4 regions of the Shewanella sp. MTB7 genome follow, and region 4 is predicted to be linked to each of the others. Evidence: predicted binding sites of a transcription regulator. Region 4 holds the regulator's gene; each other region holds the start of a gene.
What was found. Region 4 encodes LexA, which represses DNA repair genes until DNA is damaged. Its sites were predicted from a motif close to TACTGTATNNNNATACAGTA; they were not measured.

Region 1 (4,489 bases), 2.3 Mb from region 4:
ACCACAAGGACCTGTATCGCCCATCTGCCAGAAGTTATCAGACGCATATGCCGCGCCTTTGTTGTCACCAATACGGATTAAATTCTCAGCAGGAACGCCAATCTCTTTGGTCCAGATATCGTAAGCTTCATCATCAGTTTCATAAATGGTGACACATAGGCGCTCTTTAGGAAGCTTCAACTCTTGAGTTAAGAAGTTCCATGCAAAACCGATCGCCTCACGCTTAAAATAATCACCAAAACTAAAGTTACCTAACATTTCGAAAAAAGTGTGATGACGGGCTGTGTAACCAACGTTATCTAAATCGTTATGTTTGCCACCGGCACGTACGCAACGTTGTGAAGAGGTAGCGCGAGTATAACTACGCTTATCTTCCCCAAGGAACACATCTTTAAACTGATTCATACCTGCGTTAGTAAACAGCAAGGTTGGATCATTAACAGGTACCAGTGAACTACTGTCCACAACCTGATGACCGTTGGTACGGAAATACTCTAAGAAAGCACTTCTTAGCGCTGCAGTGGTTTGATACATGAAATCATCCTGAATTAATTAAGCTAACTGCGATTACTATGATCACAGATCATACTATTAGCCGAACATTATAATCAGTCTACAGGATAACAACCAGTGATTTAGGGATGGAAAAGTGGGAAAGAGATTAAATTTGTTAGCCTAATCCTTATTCATCATAGGGATCATATTCCAAAGCAGAAGCCACTAAATCGTACGTTAGGCCTTGTTCCAACAAATATAGGGTCAGTTAGCTTTGAACTTAAAGAAAAAAATCATCGCGGCGTGCAAGTTGCGCTACCGCGAAATAATCTGCCAAATGGCTTATAGAGCGACTAATGACTAAGTCTGAGACTTAAAAGACTTCACCAGTTTCTAGATCAACATTATCATCAACAATAGCTGGTTCAGCCGGTGTTAATAACATCTCTCTAAGTGTTTTATCAATTTCATCAGCAATGGCAGGATTCTCTAGCAGATATTTACCAGCATTGGCACGGCCTTGACCAATTTTGTCACCTTTATAGCTGTACCAAGCACCCGCTTTTTCAACCAGTTTATGGGTAACGCCCAAGTCAACTAGCTCACCAGTGCGGTTAATGCCTTGACCATATAGAATTTGGAACTCTGCTTGTCTAAATGGCGCTGCAATCTTGTTCTTAACCACTTTTACGCGGGTTTCGTTACCGATCACTTCTTCACGATCTTTAATTGCACCGGTACGACGAATATCGAGACGAACAGAAGCATAAAACTTAAGTGCATTACCACCCGTTGTAGTTTCAGGGTTACCAAACATCACACCAATCTTCATACGGATTTGGTTAATGAAGATAAGCATTGTGTTAGTCTGCTTAAGGTTACCAGCAAGCTTACGCATCGCTTGGCTCATCATACGAGCAGCAAGACCCATATGAGAATCACCAATCTCACCTTCAATTTCAGCTTTTGGTGTTAAAGCCGCTACCGAATCGACAACAATAACATCGACAGCACCAGAGCGTGTTAGTGCATCACAAATTTCTAATGCTTGCTCACCGGTATCAGGTTGTGAACAAAGTAGGTTATCAATATCCACACCCAGTTTCTTCGCATATATTGGATCCAACGCATGTTCGGCATCGATAAAGGCACATACCCGACCTTCACGTTGAGCCGCAGCAATCACTTCGAGCGTCAAAGTTGTTTTACCCGAAGATTCAGGACCATAAATCTCGACAATACGACCTAAAGGAAGGCCGCCGGCACCTAAGGCAATATCTAAAGAGAGTGAACCAGTAGAGATAGTTTCAACATCCATTGAGCGATTTTCACCCAGCTTCATGATAGAGCCTTTACCGAACTGCTTTTCAATCTGGCTTAAAACAGCGTTAAGTGCTTTCTCTTTGTTCGCGTCTATCTTCATTCCTGTATCCTCAGAGTCACAGCGACTGCGCTGCTTAAAATCTTGTAATGACTCCACTGCTTGCTTAAAAAGTGCTTTAAAAGGAGTCTCAATATGCAAACTAGTATACTGTATAGTCATACAGTATCAAGTGCTGTTGATGATTATTTTTATTCACCCCAGATCACTGGATAATAAGTACTTATTTACACAGATATTATTCATTCGCATTTTTAATCACGATTAAAGGCTCGATAATAGGAAAAATATTGTTAATATTGGCGCAACCAGTTAAGGCCTGTTTAGATTGATACGGCCTGTTTAATACGTCAGCAAAGAGACGAGCAGTAGATGAAAGCAATCGACAACCAAGATTTAGAAAAACATACCCCTATGATGCGTCAATATTTGACGTTAAAAGCCGAGAATCCAGATGTACTTCTGTTCTATCGTATGGGGGATTTCTATGAACTCTTTTACGATGATGCTAAAAAAGCGTCTGAATTATTAGGGATATCGCTTACAGCAAGAGGCAAAAGTGGTGGCGATCCAATTCCCATGGCTGGTCTCCCCTATCACGCAGTGGAAGGTTACTTAGCTAAGCTGGTTCAACTAAGAGTCTCGGTCGCTATATGTGAGCAGATCGGTGACCCTGCAACATCCAAAGGCCCTGTCGAGCGTAAAGTTGTCCGTCTCGTCACCCCAGGTACGCTGACCGATGAAGCCCTTCTGCAGGAGAGAAGAGACAACTTACTTGCTGCTGTCTATCATGGAAAAACAGGCTTTGGTTACGCAACGTTAGACATCAGCTCAGGTCGCTTTGTCATTGCCGAATTAACGACATCTGAAGCATTGGAAGCTGAACTTCAACGTACCAGCCCTGCAGAAATTCTTTACAGCGAAGACTTCAGTGAGATGGGGCTTATTGCTGGTTTTCAAGGCACACGCCGTCGCCCTGAATGGGAGTTTGACTTTGACACCAGTAAAAAACTCTTACTCGATCAGTTTGGTACCAAAGATCTTCATGGCTTTGGCGTCGATGGGGCTCGTCTGTCACTTCAAGCCGCTGGTTGTCTTATGCAATATGTTAAAGATACCCAACGTACAGCACTGCCTCATATCAATTCTATCGTCAGGTTTAATCAAGGTGATAGTATTATTCTTGATGCTGCCACCAGACGTAATCTTGAACTGACGGTCAATCTTCAAGGCGGTTATACCAATACCTTAGCCACAGTATTAGATAATACCACCACGCCTATGGGCAGCCGTATGCTGCAAAGGTGGATACACGAGCCGCTTCGTGATCGTACTCGTATCGAAGCACGTCAAAATGCACTTGCAGAGATATTAGAAAACGGGCTCTATGATGAGCTTCACCCTCTACTGAAATCTCTAGGAGATATTGAGCGGATCACCGCAAGACTGGCCTTAAGAAATGCACGCCCTAGGGATTTTTCTCGTCTTAAACATGCACTCGCCATTTTGCCTGAAATCCAACACATTTTAGCCAAGTGTCAATCAGACCATATCAAGCATCTTGCCCATCTTATCAGCGAGTTTCCTCAGGAACTGGCACTACTCGATAGGGCTATCGTCGATAATCCTCCGATGCTGATCCGCGATGGTGGCGTGTTAAAACCTGGCTACAATGCGGAATTAGATCAATGGCGCGACCTGAGCCAAGGCGCGACAGATTATTTAGCTGAGCTTGAAGCTAGAGAAAAAGAGGCTACAGGCATATCGACTCTAAAGGTTGGGTATAACCGCGTACACGGTTATTATATCGAAGTGAGTCGCAGAGAATCTGATCTGGTACCTCTTAGCTATCAGCGTAGACAAACACTGAAAAATACTGAACGTTATATCGTCGCTGAACTTAAAGAACACGAAGAGAAAGTGCTTTCTAGTCAAGGTAAGGCATTGGCACTTGAGAAGCAGTTATGGGATCAACTCTTTGATCTTATTTTACCAAAACTCCATGAACTCCAGTTATTCGCTCAAGGCGCGGCCGAACTCGATGTGATCGCTAACTTTGCAGAGCGCGCTGAAACCCTTAACTATCAAAGACCAGTATTAATCGAGAGTTCAGGTATACAGATAGAGTCCGGTCGTCACCCAGTGATCGAACAGGTTAGCCAAACACCTTTTATCGCTAATCCAGTAACCCTAAATCCAACACGTAAAATGCTCATTGTCACAGGCCCTAATATGGGAGGTAAGTCGACCTATATGAGACAGGTTGCCTTGATCACCTTGATGGCTCACATCGGCTGTTATGTACCTGCTCAAAGTGCCATTATAGGACCCGTTGATCGTATATTTACCCGTATTGGTGCCGCTGACGATCTCGCATCCGGTCGCTCCACGTTCATGGTTGAGATGACAGAAACCGCTAATATCTTGCACAATGCGACACCCAACAGCTTAGTATTAATGGATGAAATTGGTCGAGGCACCTCGACCTATGATGGCCTGTCATTAGCATGGTCAGCGGCGGAATATCTAGCGCAGACAATTAAAGCTATGACCTTGTTCGCCACCCACTATTTTGAACTAACTCAACTACCGGATCTCATCTCAAATGTAGCT
Region 2 (4,489 bases), 2.0 Mb from region 4:
CTTTTCTATTAATGGACTGCAATCTGTTTACACCGTTTTTATATAAAACGTAAATATTTGAGTACCTTCTCTCTAAGATGTGTTTGGTAAACTAAATCTTAATGATAATACTTCTTCTTTACCAAGGTTATGATATATAAGGATTTTTATCTTTTTAGCTAATGGTGTGTTAACCTCTATTTATTGATGTAGATCAAATTCTAATTATTTTTTTATATTTTCTTATCAGTGTTTAATTTGGGAGAGAATCAAATGAAAGGCCAACCTAAAGTACTTAGTCAGCTCAATAAGGTACTTACCTTTGAATTGACTGCAATAAATCAGTACTTCCTCCATGCCAGAATGTTTAAGAATTGGGGATTAGATGCGCTCGATAAAACGGAATACAAGAAATCTATCCAAGATATGAAACATGCGGATAAGTTGATCGAACGAGTGTTATTTCTAGAGGGACTGCCTAATCTCCAGATGCTACAAAGATTACGTATTGGTGAGCACAGTGAAGAGATGCTGGCTTGCGACAAAGAGATGTTAGAGGAGGAGTTAGTTCAACTCCGTGAAGCTATTGAGCTTTGTGAAACAGAGCGTGATTATGTAAGCCGAGATGTTCTTGAAGATATTCTGGAAGATGAAGAGGAGCATCTGGATTGGCTTGAGGCTCAGCAGGAATTGATCGGACTAACGGGCATCCAAAACTACTTACAATCAAAAATAGATAAATAAGAGGCTAGTATGAAAGGTAATCAAGACGTTATCGATACACTTAATCAGCTTTTGACCGGTGAACTCTCGGCAATGGACCAATATTTTGTCCATGGATTGATGTATGAAGATTGGGGGTTGAATGAGCTACACGTACGAATTTCCCATGAATCAGACGATGAGCGGGTGCATGCTGGAAAACTGGTTCAGCGCATTTTGTTTTTAGAGGGAACCCCAGATGTAGCCAGTCGTGAAGCGCTTAATATTGGTAAGAATACGCAAGAGATGTTGGAAAATGACCTTAATTATGAGTATCAAGTTGCTGAGAATCTTCGCAAGGCAATAGCCTTATGTGAAGATAAGAAAGATTATCAGACCCGAGAAATCTTAGAGGTGTTACTTGATGAGACTGAATCAGATCACATGTATTGGCTTGAAAAACAGTTAGGTTTGATCGGTAAAGTTGGATTACAAAACTATCTACAATCAAAAATGTAGTGGCTTAAGATAATAGTTAAAAATTAAGCCTAGTTTTTAACTGGGTTTTTTTATGAAAGATATTATGATCTATTAATTGTTGTGTCAGGAATAATATGTTCTTGATACAAAACGATGCAATTTCGTACAAGTAAGTTCTTCTTCATACAGCTTAAGTTCAGTCAAATCCTTTATCCTAAATGAGTAACATTGTGGGAGGATTGATATGAACACAACCAAGCAAATAGAGTTAATGCCAGACAGCTTTGGCGAACAGATCTCAAATCTGCAACTGCGGATAAAGTCACTAGAGTCTGAGCTAATCAGAGCAAAGCATCAGTTATCAAACTCGAGTCACTGTGAAACCATTGCCTTGAGCGAAGATGAGATTAAGATGATCTATGCGCAGTTTTAAGCTTTCTCTACTTTTTAGAGCCTGTATTAGTGTTCAGATGTAAATGAGCCGATATTCTATTTCTGTGACAGCTTAAATCGTTTTCAATACTGTTTGTGCGTTAGCCATCTGTATTTTTATCCATGTGTAACAGATCGTCGAAACCCTTCTCTAAGCGCCAATCAAGTGTCCTCAACTAGATTGATTGCGTTGCTCAATATATTCAAAGAATCACCGATGAGTATTCAACCGTTTAAAATTTAACAGTGTTACCTATCTCTTTAATGTTGAAGTGTTATAGAAGAGCTCTTAATGACTCCTTTCTATTTTTGGGTGACAATAACTTGAGTACTGTTTAAATATACAGTATCTTAATTGAAAGAGATAAATTGGTGTGCTCGTGTGTGAGTGACACCCGGATTAAGAAATTAATTGACCGTGAAGAAAATCATTCATATCGATATGGATTGTTATTTTGCCGCAGTGGAAATGCGTGATTTCCCCGAACTGAGAGGCAAACCGATTGCTGTGGGAGGACGCAGTGATCGTCGTGGGGTGATCAGCACTTGTAACTATGAAGCTCGCGTTTTTGGCGTACGTTCAGCAATGGCTTCAGGCTACGCATTAAAGCTGTGTCCGGACTTAATATTAGTTCCTGGGCGCATGTTGGTTTACAAAGAGGTATCTAACCAAATCCGTGAAGTTTTTGCTCGCTACACCGATTTAATCGAACCCCTATCTCTCGATGAAGCCTATTTAGATGTCAGTGACAGCACTCAATGTCAGGGCTCAGCTACGCGTATTGCTGAGGCGATTCGTCAGGAGATATTCGAGTTAACAGGATTAACGGCGTCTGCCGGTATCGCCCCTGTGAAGTTTCTCGCCAAAGTCGCCTCCGATCTCAATAAACCTAATGGACAATATGTGATAACACCAGAGATGATTTCCCCTTTTGTAAAAACCTTACCTTTAACAAAAATTCCAGGTGTTGGTAAGGTCACAGGTAAAAAGCTTGAAGATATCGGACTGGTCACCTGCGGTGATTTACAGGATTACCCGAAAGATGAGCTGATAGCTCGTTTTGGCAAGTTTGGCACCGTCTTAATCGAACGAGCCCAAGGTATCGATTTACGGGAGATTAGCTCCCATAGAGAAAGCAAGTCGGTTGGGGTTGAGACCACACTAGCTAAAGATATCTACACACTAGAGCAGTGCCAAGGTGTGATGCCGCAATTACTGCAGGAGCTTTCGACGCGCATTCATCGCAGTGCCAAAGAGAGGAAGATACACAAACAAGTGGTGAAGCTTAAGTTTAATGATTTTAAACAGACCACCATAGAGCACAGAAGTGATGAAGTATCGGTAAAACTGTTTTATGATCTGCTCGTTCAAGCTTTGGAGCGACAACAGGGAAGAGGGATACGATTATTAGGAGTCTCGGTAGGTTTGGCGAGTCAGGCAGATGCCCAGAAATCGGAACAAAGTGAAGCGAGTGAATCACAGATGGACTTAGGCTTTTAAAATAAGTTTTTAAAAGAAGGCCCTAGGTTCTAGAACTAGGGCCTTAAGAAGCATTTATCGAGTTCCTAGGACCTCGAACCTTTATTTAGTTATCCTTTCTCTGGAATACGTTCCAGTACTGCTAACAGTAGTTTGTAATACTGTTCCACGGTTTTTATCAATACTTTTTCATCTGGGCTGTGTGGGTAACGAATGGTCGGACCGATAGACACCATGTCCATCTCTGGGTAGGGTTTCTTAAACAGACCACACTCCAGACCCGCATGTATCACCATGATAACAGGCTCTTTGTTGTAGATGTCATCATAGGTTTCACGCACAAGTGCCATTACCGGAGAGCTACTGTCAGGCTTCCAACCTGGGTAGGCGCCGCTTAGCTCGATCTCTATACCCGCTAAGTTAGCCAATGATGTCAATACACCTTCAACTTCTTCACGGCCCGAGTCGAGTAGTGAACGGATTAAACAAATAACCTCAACACTCTCATTTTCAGTGTTAATCACGCCCACATTCAGTGACGTTTCAGTGACCCCGATAACTTCATCACTCATGCGAATAACGCCATTTGGACAAGCGTTAAGCAGATCAATAAGCATGTTTTGGGCATCTTCACTCATCACTTGAGTGGCTGCTGGTATCTCGGTTAGCTCGAGTAGCATCAGTGGATCTGTGATGGCGAGTTCTTGACGAATTAAACTCTGATACTCAATCATCAAAGCTTCAAGCTGTGGGACATTCTCACCAGGTAACATAAAGCTGACATTTGCTTCACGTGGTATTGCATTACGCAACGAGCCACCAGTGAAGTTGGTTAGCTCTATTGCTAGCTCATCAGCATAATTAAACAGAAAACGGGCAAGCAACTTATTGGCGTTACCCCGTCCAAGGTGAATATTCACACCGGAATGACCGCCTTTTAAACCTGACAACGTCAGGGTATATGTCGAATTTGACTGCTCTGGAGATTGCCATACCATAGGAACACTGAACTGTGCATCAACGCCACCGGCGCAGCCCATGTAGATCTCACCCTCCTGCTCTGAATCGGTATTGATTAAAACCTCTGCATCGAGATAACCAGCTTCGAGGCCGAATGCCCCTGTCATGCCAGCTTCTTCATCTATAGTAAGTAAAACTTCAAGTGGCCCATGAGCGATATCATCTGAGCCTAAAATAGCTAAAGCTGATGCCATGCCTATGCCATTATCGGAACCTAAGGTTGTGCCGGTTGCCTTGACCCATTCACCGTCGATATAAGGAATAATCGGGTCTTTTTCGAAATCATGGTTAGTGTCAGCATTCTTCTGCGGCACCATATCAATATGTGCTTGCAAGGCAACGACTTTACGGTTTTCCATGCCTAGTGTGGCCGGTTTTTTGATGATGAGATTGCCG
Region 3 (4,489 bases), 2.5 Mb from region 4:
TAAATTTTTTATAAAAGCGTTCAATATGATGATGTGTATATGTATTCACTTCTTCTACTCGTCCATCAGGTAGTTTTTAATCGATACAAGCACTCTATATGGATTAGATAAACTGAGTCAAACTTAGGGTTGGTAAAATTAGATGTCTATCGTTCCAAACTCACTTTGGGGAAGAAATGATTTACCTCCCAAGTTTTTCAGCACTTGATCTGCGGCACACATCCCCACTTGATTGTGTATTGTGGCGTGAGTAGATCACGCCGCATGGTCCATTTCTGCTCCGTCCCTTGAGCCGCTAAAAATAGTGTATCAGTACCGAAACGTTGATTAATATCATCATAGACATTCATAAGCGCAGAGTCATCCCGCTCTACAACACCCGTTAGTTAAGCTGCATAAAACAGAGTATCTAAAGATCCAGAAGGTAAAAGATTACCTTCTGGATTTTGATTAAGTTACATAATCAAGTCTAAACAGCTCACTTTAAGTTGTATCTATAATGCCCCTATCCTAATAGAGCCTTGACCAACCTTGCATTATCTTCATTAGGAAAATGCTTTAATGTTATTGCACTATCAATATCATTCTTCTCGCTATCAATTACCCTATCATTACTTTTAGGAAAGAATTTAATCTCTGCACCATCATGGTTAACAGACAATTTATCCATTAATTGAGCCGATGCCAAAAACTCTGGATTACTTTGACCATCTTTTTCTTCAACTTTCCGACGGTGTGAAAGTAAAGCTTTTTGTAATAATTCAATTTCTTCAAAACTTAGTTTCATGATCAATATCCTTGATTAAACGGGGTCACTTTCTCTGTAGTTTGTGCCTTACAAATTCAGTACTACCTATAGCTTGATATGTTATGAATAAGTAATACTATCCACTATTTCCAGCTCATTATTGAAAATATATATTATGTGAAAAACAAACCGCTGTCACCACATAAGCAATTGAATAGAAATAATATTCCACCCTAAATAACTTTAAGGCATTTAGAGTGAAAACAAGTTTAGCCAATACAATACTCAGCACTTAATCTGTGGGAGGCTATTCCAATTGGTGGTGTACTGAGGAGTCAGTAGATCCCTTCTCATGGTCCACTTTTGCTCTGTTCCTTGAGCCGCTAAAAATAGCGTATCGGTACCGAAACGTTGATTAATACCATCATAAACACGCATAAGTGCGGGGTTAGATTTTGATGCATTAAATAGATCTAACTGGGCATGATGAGTACTGGTTAAATCAATCAAGCCCACACCAATTCGATAGTAACGAACGCCAGGGCGATAAAGCTGACTCACAACATTAGAAACTGCCGCGGTTATCTCTGTTGTATCATCTGTTGGGCAAGGGAAGTGAATTGTTGTTTTATAGCTCAGTGGCCTTTCGTCATAAGGTGAATTAGATGCAAACACCAGCATACTCTTACAGCTTGAGCCTTGTTTGCGTGCTTTTGTAGCAGCAATAGCGGCGTGTTTAGAAAGGGCTTGATGCAGTTGTTCAAAGTCAGTTATCCGCTCACCGACACTTCGCGTTGAGAATATCTGCTTTTTATCTGCCCTAGCCTCATCCCATTGTTTGCAAATTTGCCCGTTTAGCTCCCTTACAGTCCGCTCAACTTCAATACTGAATTGCTTACGCGCTAAACCAGGCGGCATTTTAGCCAAATCAAAAGCAGTCCTGATATTCATTAATGTGAGCTTTTTACTTAAACGACGACCTATCCCCCACACGTCAGCGGTTTCTAACTGCTGTAAAATTTCAATTCGCTTAGCTTCACTATCGATAACGCAGACACCGTCATAGCCTTGAATTTTCTTAGCGGCATGATTAGCTACTTTGGCTAGCGTCAGTGTTTCACCGATTCCCACACACACGGGTAATCTCACCTCTTTCCAAACAGCGCGACGTATAGCTTGAGCCTGTGAATGCAAGCAAGGAATTGCAGGATAACAATGCGCAAAAGAAAGAAAGGATTCATCTATCGAGTAAACATGCTGCTCAGGTGCAAAACGGCCAATGACCTGCATCATCTTAGCGGACAAGTCACCGTAAAGTTCATAGTTTGAAGAAAGTGCAATGACGCTCTTTTGTTGACATAAAACCTTAATCTGAAAATACGGCGAAAATCGAGGAACGCCAGCCTCTTTTGCTTGGCGGTTTGCCGCTACCACACAACCATCGTTGTTCGATAAAACAATAATAGGCTTACCACGCCAATCAGGGCGAAAGACTTGTTCGGCACTGCAGTAAAAGGAGTTGGCATCGACTAGGGCAAACATATCATTCACAACTTAATAGCGAGCTAGGACGATGACAACGAATAGAACGTGTCACCACTTCCTCTATAGAGAAAGTATCATATTCATGGATGGGAATAGGCTGGTGCAACTCGTTTGAAGACAATAGCTGACGCGAGCGGGTATCAATGATTTTACAGACAAACTCACCATTGTAATTGGCCACAACTACATCGTTATTTCTAATCACAACATGACGATCAACAATAAGAATATCACCGTCAAAAATCCCCACTCCTTGCATTGAGTCGCCCTGCGCTTGACCGATAAATGTCGCGCTAGGATGCTCAATAAGAAGCTCGTCAAGACTTAATGGAAGTTGACTGTAATCTGTAGCAGGGCTTTCGAAGCCGGTGATCCCCGCACTTGCTTTATATAGTATTACACGCATAATCCAACCAAGCACTGTTTTTATATACAGTATATATCAACAGTTGATTTCCTGCGAATATTTATATGTATATAGATTATAAATCAAATAAAAACAGTGAATTGGGTGTTTAACCGTCTAGTCGAACAAACAGCGAGCAGGTTTAAATATTCAGTGGATTCACAACGACTCTTAGCATTTCCTTGAAGCTTTTCAATACGCTTAGAGCAAATGAAGGTAGAAGGTTCTTTCAATGTAAACTTCAGAAAAAGAATCACTCGGATTGAGTTATATGTGAGTACAGTTGCAGAAATGTTCTGTTGACTAACAATTAGACATTAATGAGCCGAGCAAAATAGGTCGCTGTCGATTGTATTGTCAACTTTGGCCCACAAACGGAAACGATCTCTTATTCTATAATATCATTATTCTCCATGGCAGACTTCCTTTGGAGGCCTAACTCCCGCTCATAAAAGGGAATGATTAATTCTATAATGCGATTACAAAACATCATATATTCTTCATCAGTAAGGTCTTGCTCTTCGTCAAATCCATATTCTATACAAACGTCTTTAGTTACTTGCTCAAGATACTTTTGCAAATTTAGCTTTATAGATCTCTGACATGACAGCAGAGAAAGGCGGGCTAGACAATTTTTCAGTTCATCATTATCAAAATATTTATGATCATAGATATCTTTTATTTCATGAGCACCAAAATTTAAATCCACATCAAGCTCAAGGACTTCAGCTGTTGTGGGGTTTATGGAATATGTATTTATAAATTCAGTACCAGAATAATTTTCCGACAAACACACAACCACCCGTAAAACTGAAAAATATTCCACATACCCCAACAACAATCCTTTCGAGGGAACTCCTTTTATAGCGACGCAGTGGATAATATCTGCTGGCCTAGAACTTAAAAGATCTCTACTGTAAAAATACCCAAAACATGTCTCACCGCCATTTACCAAGTAATCATATGCTTTCTCGCAAGATGAAGGCTCAATCTCACTCAGTGCGGCAAGAGCCCACACTGATTTCACTAACGATTTTCCGGCAAAATCCCCACCAAAGGATGTTTGTATGGGTACTTGTTGCTGAAAATACTGAGTAGATTCTCGTTTACTAAAAGTAACCGTTTTAGCTCCCATTTTTAAATACTTATTTTTGAGACCTTCCATTATTTTATCAGCTTGCCCGTGTGTTCTAGCCCTCACAGAAACATTTCCAGTCCCTTTGGACGGATCTATAGTATCTGTTACTGTTGACTTACCAGTAAAACTTAACGTCCCATCAACTTCGAATCTAATAGATTCCCCAGCCCTTGTCTGAAAGTCAAAAAATGGCTTTTTCCCCTTTTGACGCTTCACACCAAGCAATGCAGAAAAGCTTTTTAGCTGTGAACTCAATTCCTTATCCCAAGTTCCACCACTGTCATTATTGCAAGACTCACATATAAATCCTGTCACCGTTTTTCTTCCGCCAATAGACTCTGGAATTATGTGTTCAGGACTATGTCTTGACACACCCCAAGGGATATTACACAACGCACAAGACTCCGTTAATAAAGCACTTTCTATACTCGCCATCTAAATCCCTACTACCATATTTAATATATTGAAATTATTATATAAGCCAAATGACAAGAATACATTTTATAGCTAATATTTGTATATACGTCTTGGGCGATTATCTGATTAAACTTATAAGCACGTATATCGATAAGCAATTAATTTATAACCCCTTTAAATTATTACTTGTAAAACCGCACTGTCATATTTGCAGGTTGAACAAACTTGCCTCGTA
Region 4 (4,489 bases):
AGGTGTCAGAGTTAATCAAGGCATGAAAAAGTGCTTGCCTCTTAGGTAAAACCGGGCCTGTCATCACTTTACGCTGACGACTAAAATGCACTCGTGCTACCCGCGCAAGTTTTTGAGCAATACGTTTGTCTGTGCCATGTTCATCGGCCATATAACGGATCGACACAGAGTTAGAAAACTGTACAAAGTTATGTCGACCTAAAAATAAGATCATCAAGCATTTACGCAACCAGGTTGGATTTTCACGTTCAAGCACCGCGGCTTTCATGGTGTCATCTTCTTTACCCGGCGTTCTTCCCCAATAAAGACTCACTGGTACGAGTTGTATATCCAGATCTGGGCTATTTTTATGCGCCTTTAATAGACCCATAAAACTGCTCATAAAGAATTCGTTACTCTTCCTTTTACCCATTAGAGGCTTAGCCCCTTCTAAGCAAACGACTCTTGGAGTCGATTCCCCCTCAACCACAAGCGGATCATAAGGACTAGGCAAACCTAACTCACCGGTGATCTCACTGAGCGCAGCGATATCACTTAGAGATTCAGTTTTCATAACGTAAACCAAGGGCTTTTCAGGATCTAAATTAAGATCTTTAAAAGGTTCATGAGGCACGACAATAGTGTGCACCAACTTTTTCTGAAGCCAGCGTAGTGATTTAAACCAAAGAGAGTCTTGTTTGGACATTATTCTTATGCAATGTGTTTTATTTAATAACTGCATAGAGTACCAGATATTGAATAATTCCACCAAAATTAGCTAGCCCTATATCTGAGTGCCAACTGAAGTTATGTATATATGAGTTCCATATTGATGATTGATGACTTCACGGCTTTCATACAGCAGTCCCTGAATATACCCAAGCTACTTAGAAATGCAGGATTCAGTGAGAACTTAATGTGCTTTAGGCAAGATATTGATTGTTGGTAATGGTTGTTCCCTTGGCAAAATCAATAACGCAGAATAAAGTGCACTCTAGATTACAATAGTAACCCATCAACGAAAGCTTTGCGCAAGCCCACTTCGTTGTTGCATCAGCCTAAATAAAGAGTAAAAAGAAAGAGAAAAATAGATAAAATGTGGTTAATACTTGCACTGCACAAGATACTGTATATACTGACAGTTACTGTATAGAAAGACAGGATCACCCATGAGACCATTGACACCACGACAAGCTGAAATTCTTGAACTAATTAAGTGCAATATTGCCGAGACAGGTATGCCTCCTACCCGTGCAGAGATTGCCAAACGTTTGGGTTTTAAAAGCGCCAACGCCGCAGAGGAACATCTAAAGGCCTTAGCTAAGAAAGGCTGTATTGAGATTATTCCTGGCACATCTCGTGGTATCAGGTTAACTCAGGTAGAAGAACCCGGTCTACCTTTGATAGGGCAAGTCGCCGCTGGTGAGCCTATTTTAGCCCAAGAGCATGTAGAGCAGCACTACCAAGTTGATCCAAACATGTTCCACCCCAGTGCTGACTTTCTACTTAGGGTACGTGGTGATAGCATGAAAAACATCGGTATCCTAGAAGGCGATCTTCTTGCCGTTCACAAATCTACTCAGGCAAGAAACGGTCAAATCGTTGTTGCTCGAGTTGAAGATGATGTCACCGTTAAACGTTTCGAGAAAAAGGGCAACACTGTTTATCTTCACGCTGAAAATGAAGATTATAAACCGATAGTCGTTGATCTCACTAACCAAAGCCTAAATATCGAAGGATTGGCAGTCGGTGTTATCCGCAACGGAGGTTGGCAATGAATAGATTAATCGGTAACGGTCCTAGACACCCTGGACTATGGTTAGATCACGAAAATCAGTATTCGAATCAGTTACGATCAAGCACTATTTCGACGGTGGCAACCCACACCCATGGACGCGATGAGTTACGACAGGTAAGTGCTCAACTTGCCACATTAAGTCTCCAAGGACAGTGGATCGTGTTAATCAGCCCACCAAATATTGGTTACAAACAGGTGTTAGCAGAAGCAGGAGTTAGGATGAACCGAGTCCTACTCGTCCATGCCAAAGATGAAGTCGAAACACTCTGGGCGATGGAAAAAGCACTAACAAGCGGCACATCAAGTGCAGTACTGTGTTGGACTCAATCTTTAGATGCACGTGATAGTCGCCGCCTGCAAATTGTTGCTAAAAGTGCCAGAGCTTTAGGTATTGTGATTGAAGATGCTAATGCCGGTTTGCAAATAGAAGCGCATAACCACGTACTCGATTCCACTATAAAACCAAGTTTGTTCGGCTCTGTTCACTAAATACAGCCAATAAATAATAAGCTAATAAACTGACTTCAAGCCCCTTATTGGGGCTTTTTTGTATCGAATTATTTTTAAAATAAAGAAAAAGTGATCTTGATCAATATTTCAACACCAAGTAGGTTAGAGATATAACAACGATAATTTGTTATATCCAAACGATTTAGTCGTCTGCAAAGTAAATCAATTCACAGTGATATAACTGCATTGTTTTGCCTAGATGAAATCGGATCAGATATAGCCAGTAGTTGGTACAAATGTGGTTATCCTGGCAGCAAACAACAAGACTGCTTACTTTTTACAATAAAAAAGTAAAACCACTAATGTACTTTGAAGTCATCGTTGCTTTGTTGGGAACTTGAAGAGTTTGCATAGAGCAGAGACTTACTGTGTGACTCTTCTTTGTCTTATATTTTGACAGAGGAGAAGTCTAGTGAAGAAAGTGTTGTATTGTTTTTTGGCGTTGCTGTTTACGCCATCCATGTTGGCATCAGAGATGCCCTTGAATATGACTCAAGGGGTCACCGATATCAGTGGTCAGGTTTATAACCTCCACATGATTATCCTATATATCTGCTGCGCCATCGGGTTCCTGGTTTTTGGTGTCATGATCTACTCCATGATCAACCACAGAAAATCCAAGGGAGCGATTGCCTCCAATTTTCATGAAAGTACAAAAGTCGAAATAGCGTGGACAATTATACCTTTCATCATCCTCATTTTAATGGCTATCCCTGCTACTAAAACATTGATTGCCATGGAAGACTCCTCCGATGCCGATATAACAATTAAGGTCACCGGATCCCAATGGAAATGGCATTACAGCTATTTCGATCAAGATATTGAATTTTACAGTTTACTCTCGACTCCAAGAGCACAGATTGAAGGAACGGAAGCTAAGGGAGTAAATTACCTCCTTGAAGTCGACAAGCCTTTAGTGCTGCCCATCAATAAAAAAGTACGTTTCTTGATGACCTCTGATGATGTTATCCACTCTTGGTGGGTACCCGCTTTCGCCGTCAAAAAAGATGCAAACCCAGGATTTATTAATGAAGCTTGGACTCGTATTGATAAGCCCGGTGTTTATCGCGGCCAATGTGCTGAGCTATGTGGTAAAGATCATGGCTTTATGCCCATTGTTGTTGAAGCTCTTACCGAAGCTGATTTTGATATTTGGTTAGCTGCACAGAAAAATGCAGCGAGTAATGCAGCCGCCGAAGCACAAGCCGCACTATCTCAAACCTTAAGCATGGAAGATCTCATGGCTCAAGGAGAACAAGTGTATATGGCTCGCTGTGCTGCATGTCACCAGCCCAACGGTGCAGGCCTACCTGGCGTGTTCCCTTCCCTTATTGGCAGTCCCATTATTAAAGGCGCTGTCTCTGGTCATCTCGATATGGTCTTAAATGGTAAACCTGGTACTGCTATGCAGGCATTTGCTAAACAGCTAACAGCAACAGAAATTGCCGCCGTAGTGACGTTTGAACGTAATGCTTGGGGCAATGATTCAGGTGATGCAGTTCAAGCATCGGATGTCAGCTCGGCGAGTTCAAGTGCTGCAGCGTCAAGCGAGTCAAACACCGACATTCCAGTGACCTTATCTGAGACAGAACCTGCTAATACAAGTGTGATTGGTGCTGTAATTGATGACGTTAAAGAAGATCTAGAAGAAGTTGATTTGTCAGACTTAACCATGAATGAGCTTATGACTCTAGGTGAAAGAGTGTATATGACCAACTGTGTTGCTTGTCATCAAGCAGCAGGAACAGGCCTACCAGGTGCTTTCCCCTCATTAGTGAACAGTCCTGTCATTACTGGGACTGTAACGGGTCATCTTGACATGGTTATGAATGGCAAACCCGGCACTGCAATGCAGGCATTCGGAAAACAACTGACGGCGCAAGAGATTGCAGCCGTGATCACTTACGAACGAAACGCATGGGATAACAATACAGGCGATATGGTTCAGGCGGCTGATATTATTCAGCACGGCCAATAGGGGGGAGGCGCAATGACTAGTTTAACGCACGAAGAACATGACAAAGTTGAGCCAGAACTCAATGAAGCAGATCATCATGATGAACATCATGAACCACTACCAAGCGGTATCAAACGCTGGCTTTTTACGACTAACCACAAAGACATAGGCACACTCTACCTTTGGTTCAGCTTCATCATGTTCCTGACGGGTGGCGCTATGGCAATGGTTATTCGAGCTGAACT

Region 1: the regulator LexA is predicted to act here: its motif matches at 2,025-2,044, upstream of recA (recombinase RecA).
Region 2: the regulator LexA is predicted to act here: its motif matches at 1,923-1,942, upstream of dinB (DNA polymerase IV).
Region 3: the regulator LexA is predicted to act here: its motif matches at 2,712-2,731, upstream of HWQ47_RS11925 (LexA family protein).

The regions. Positions count from the first base shown of each region.
Region 1 is NZ_CP085636.1:4,392,184-4,396,672, forward strand. Features, by position in the region: gene alaS (alanine--tRNA ligase) at 1-534, opposite strand, end outside; gene recA (recombinase RecA) at 869-1,918, opposite strand; gene mutS (DNA mismatch repair protein MutS) at 2,249-4,489, shown strand, end outside.
Region 2 is NZ_CP085636.1:4,723,376-4,727,864, reverse strand. Features, by position in the region: gene bfr (bacterioferritin) at 253-723, shown strand; gene bfr (bacterioferritin) at 733-1,200, shown strand; gene HWQ47_RS20460 (hypothetical protein) at 1,406-1,594, shown strand; gene dinB (DNA polymerase IV) at 2,012-3,094, shown strand; gene HWQ47_RS20450 (aminoacyl-histidine dipeptidase) at 3,184-4,489, opposite strand, start outside.
Region 3 is NZ_CP085636.1:2,808,705-2,813,193, reverse strand. Features, by position in the region: gene HWQ47_RS11945 (hypothetical protein) at 1-49, opposite strand, end outside; partial or broken gene HWQ47_RS11940 (DUF4113 domain-containing protein) at 198-359, opposite strand; gene HWQ47_RS11935 (hypothetical protein) at 506-787, opposite strand; gene HWQ47_RS11930 (Y-family DNA polymerase) at 1,034-2,290, opposite strand; gene HWQ47_RS11925 (LexA family protein) at 2,292-2,699, opposite strand; gene HWQ47_RS11920 (HNH endonuclease) at 3,088-4,272, opposite strand.
Region 4 is NZ_CP085636.1:344,513-349,001, reverse strand. Features, by position in the region: gene plsB (glycerol-3-phosphate 1-O-acyltransferase PlsB) at 1-685, opposite strand, end outside; gene lexA (transcriptional repressor LexA) at 1,149-1,757, shown strand; gene HWQ47_RS01530 (cell division inhibitor SulA) at 1,754-2,266, shown strand; gene coxB (cytochrome c oxidase subunit II) at 2,700-4,265, shown strand; gene ctaD (cytochrome c oxidase subunit I) at 4,278-4,489, shown strand, end outside.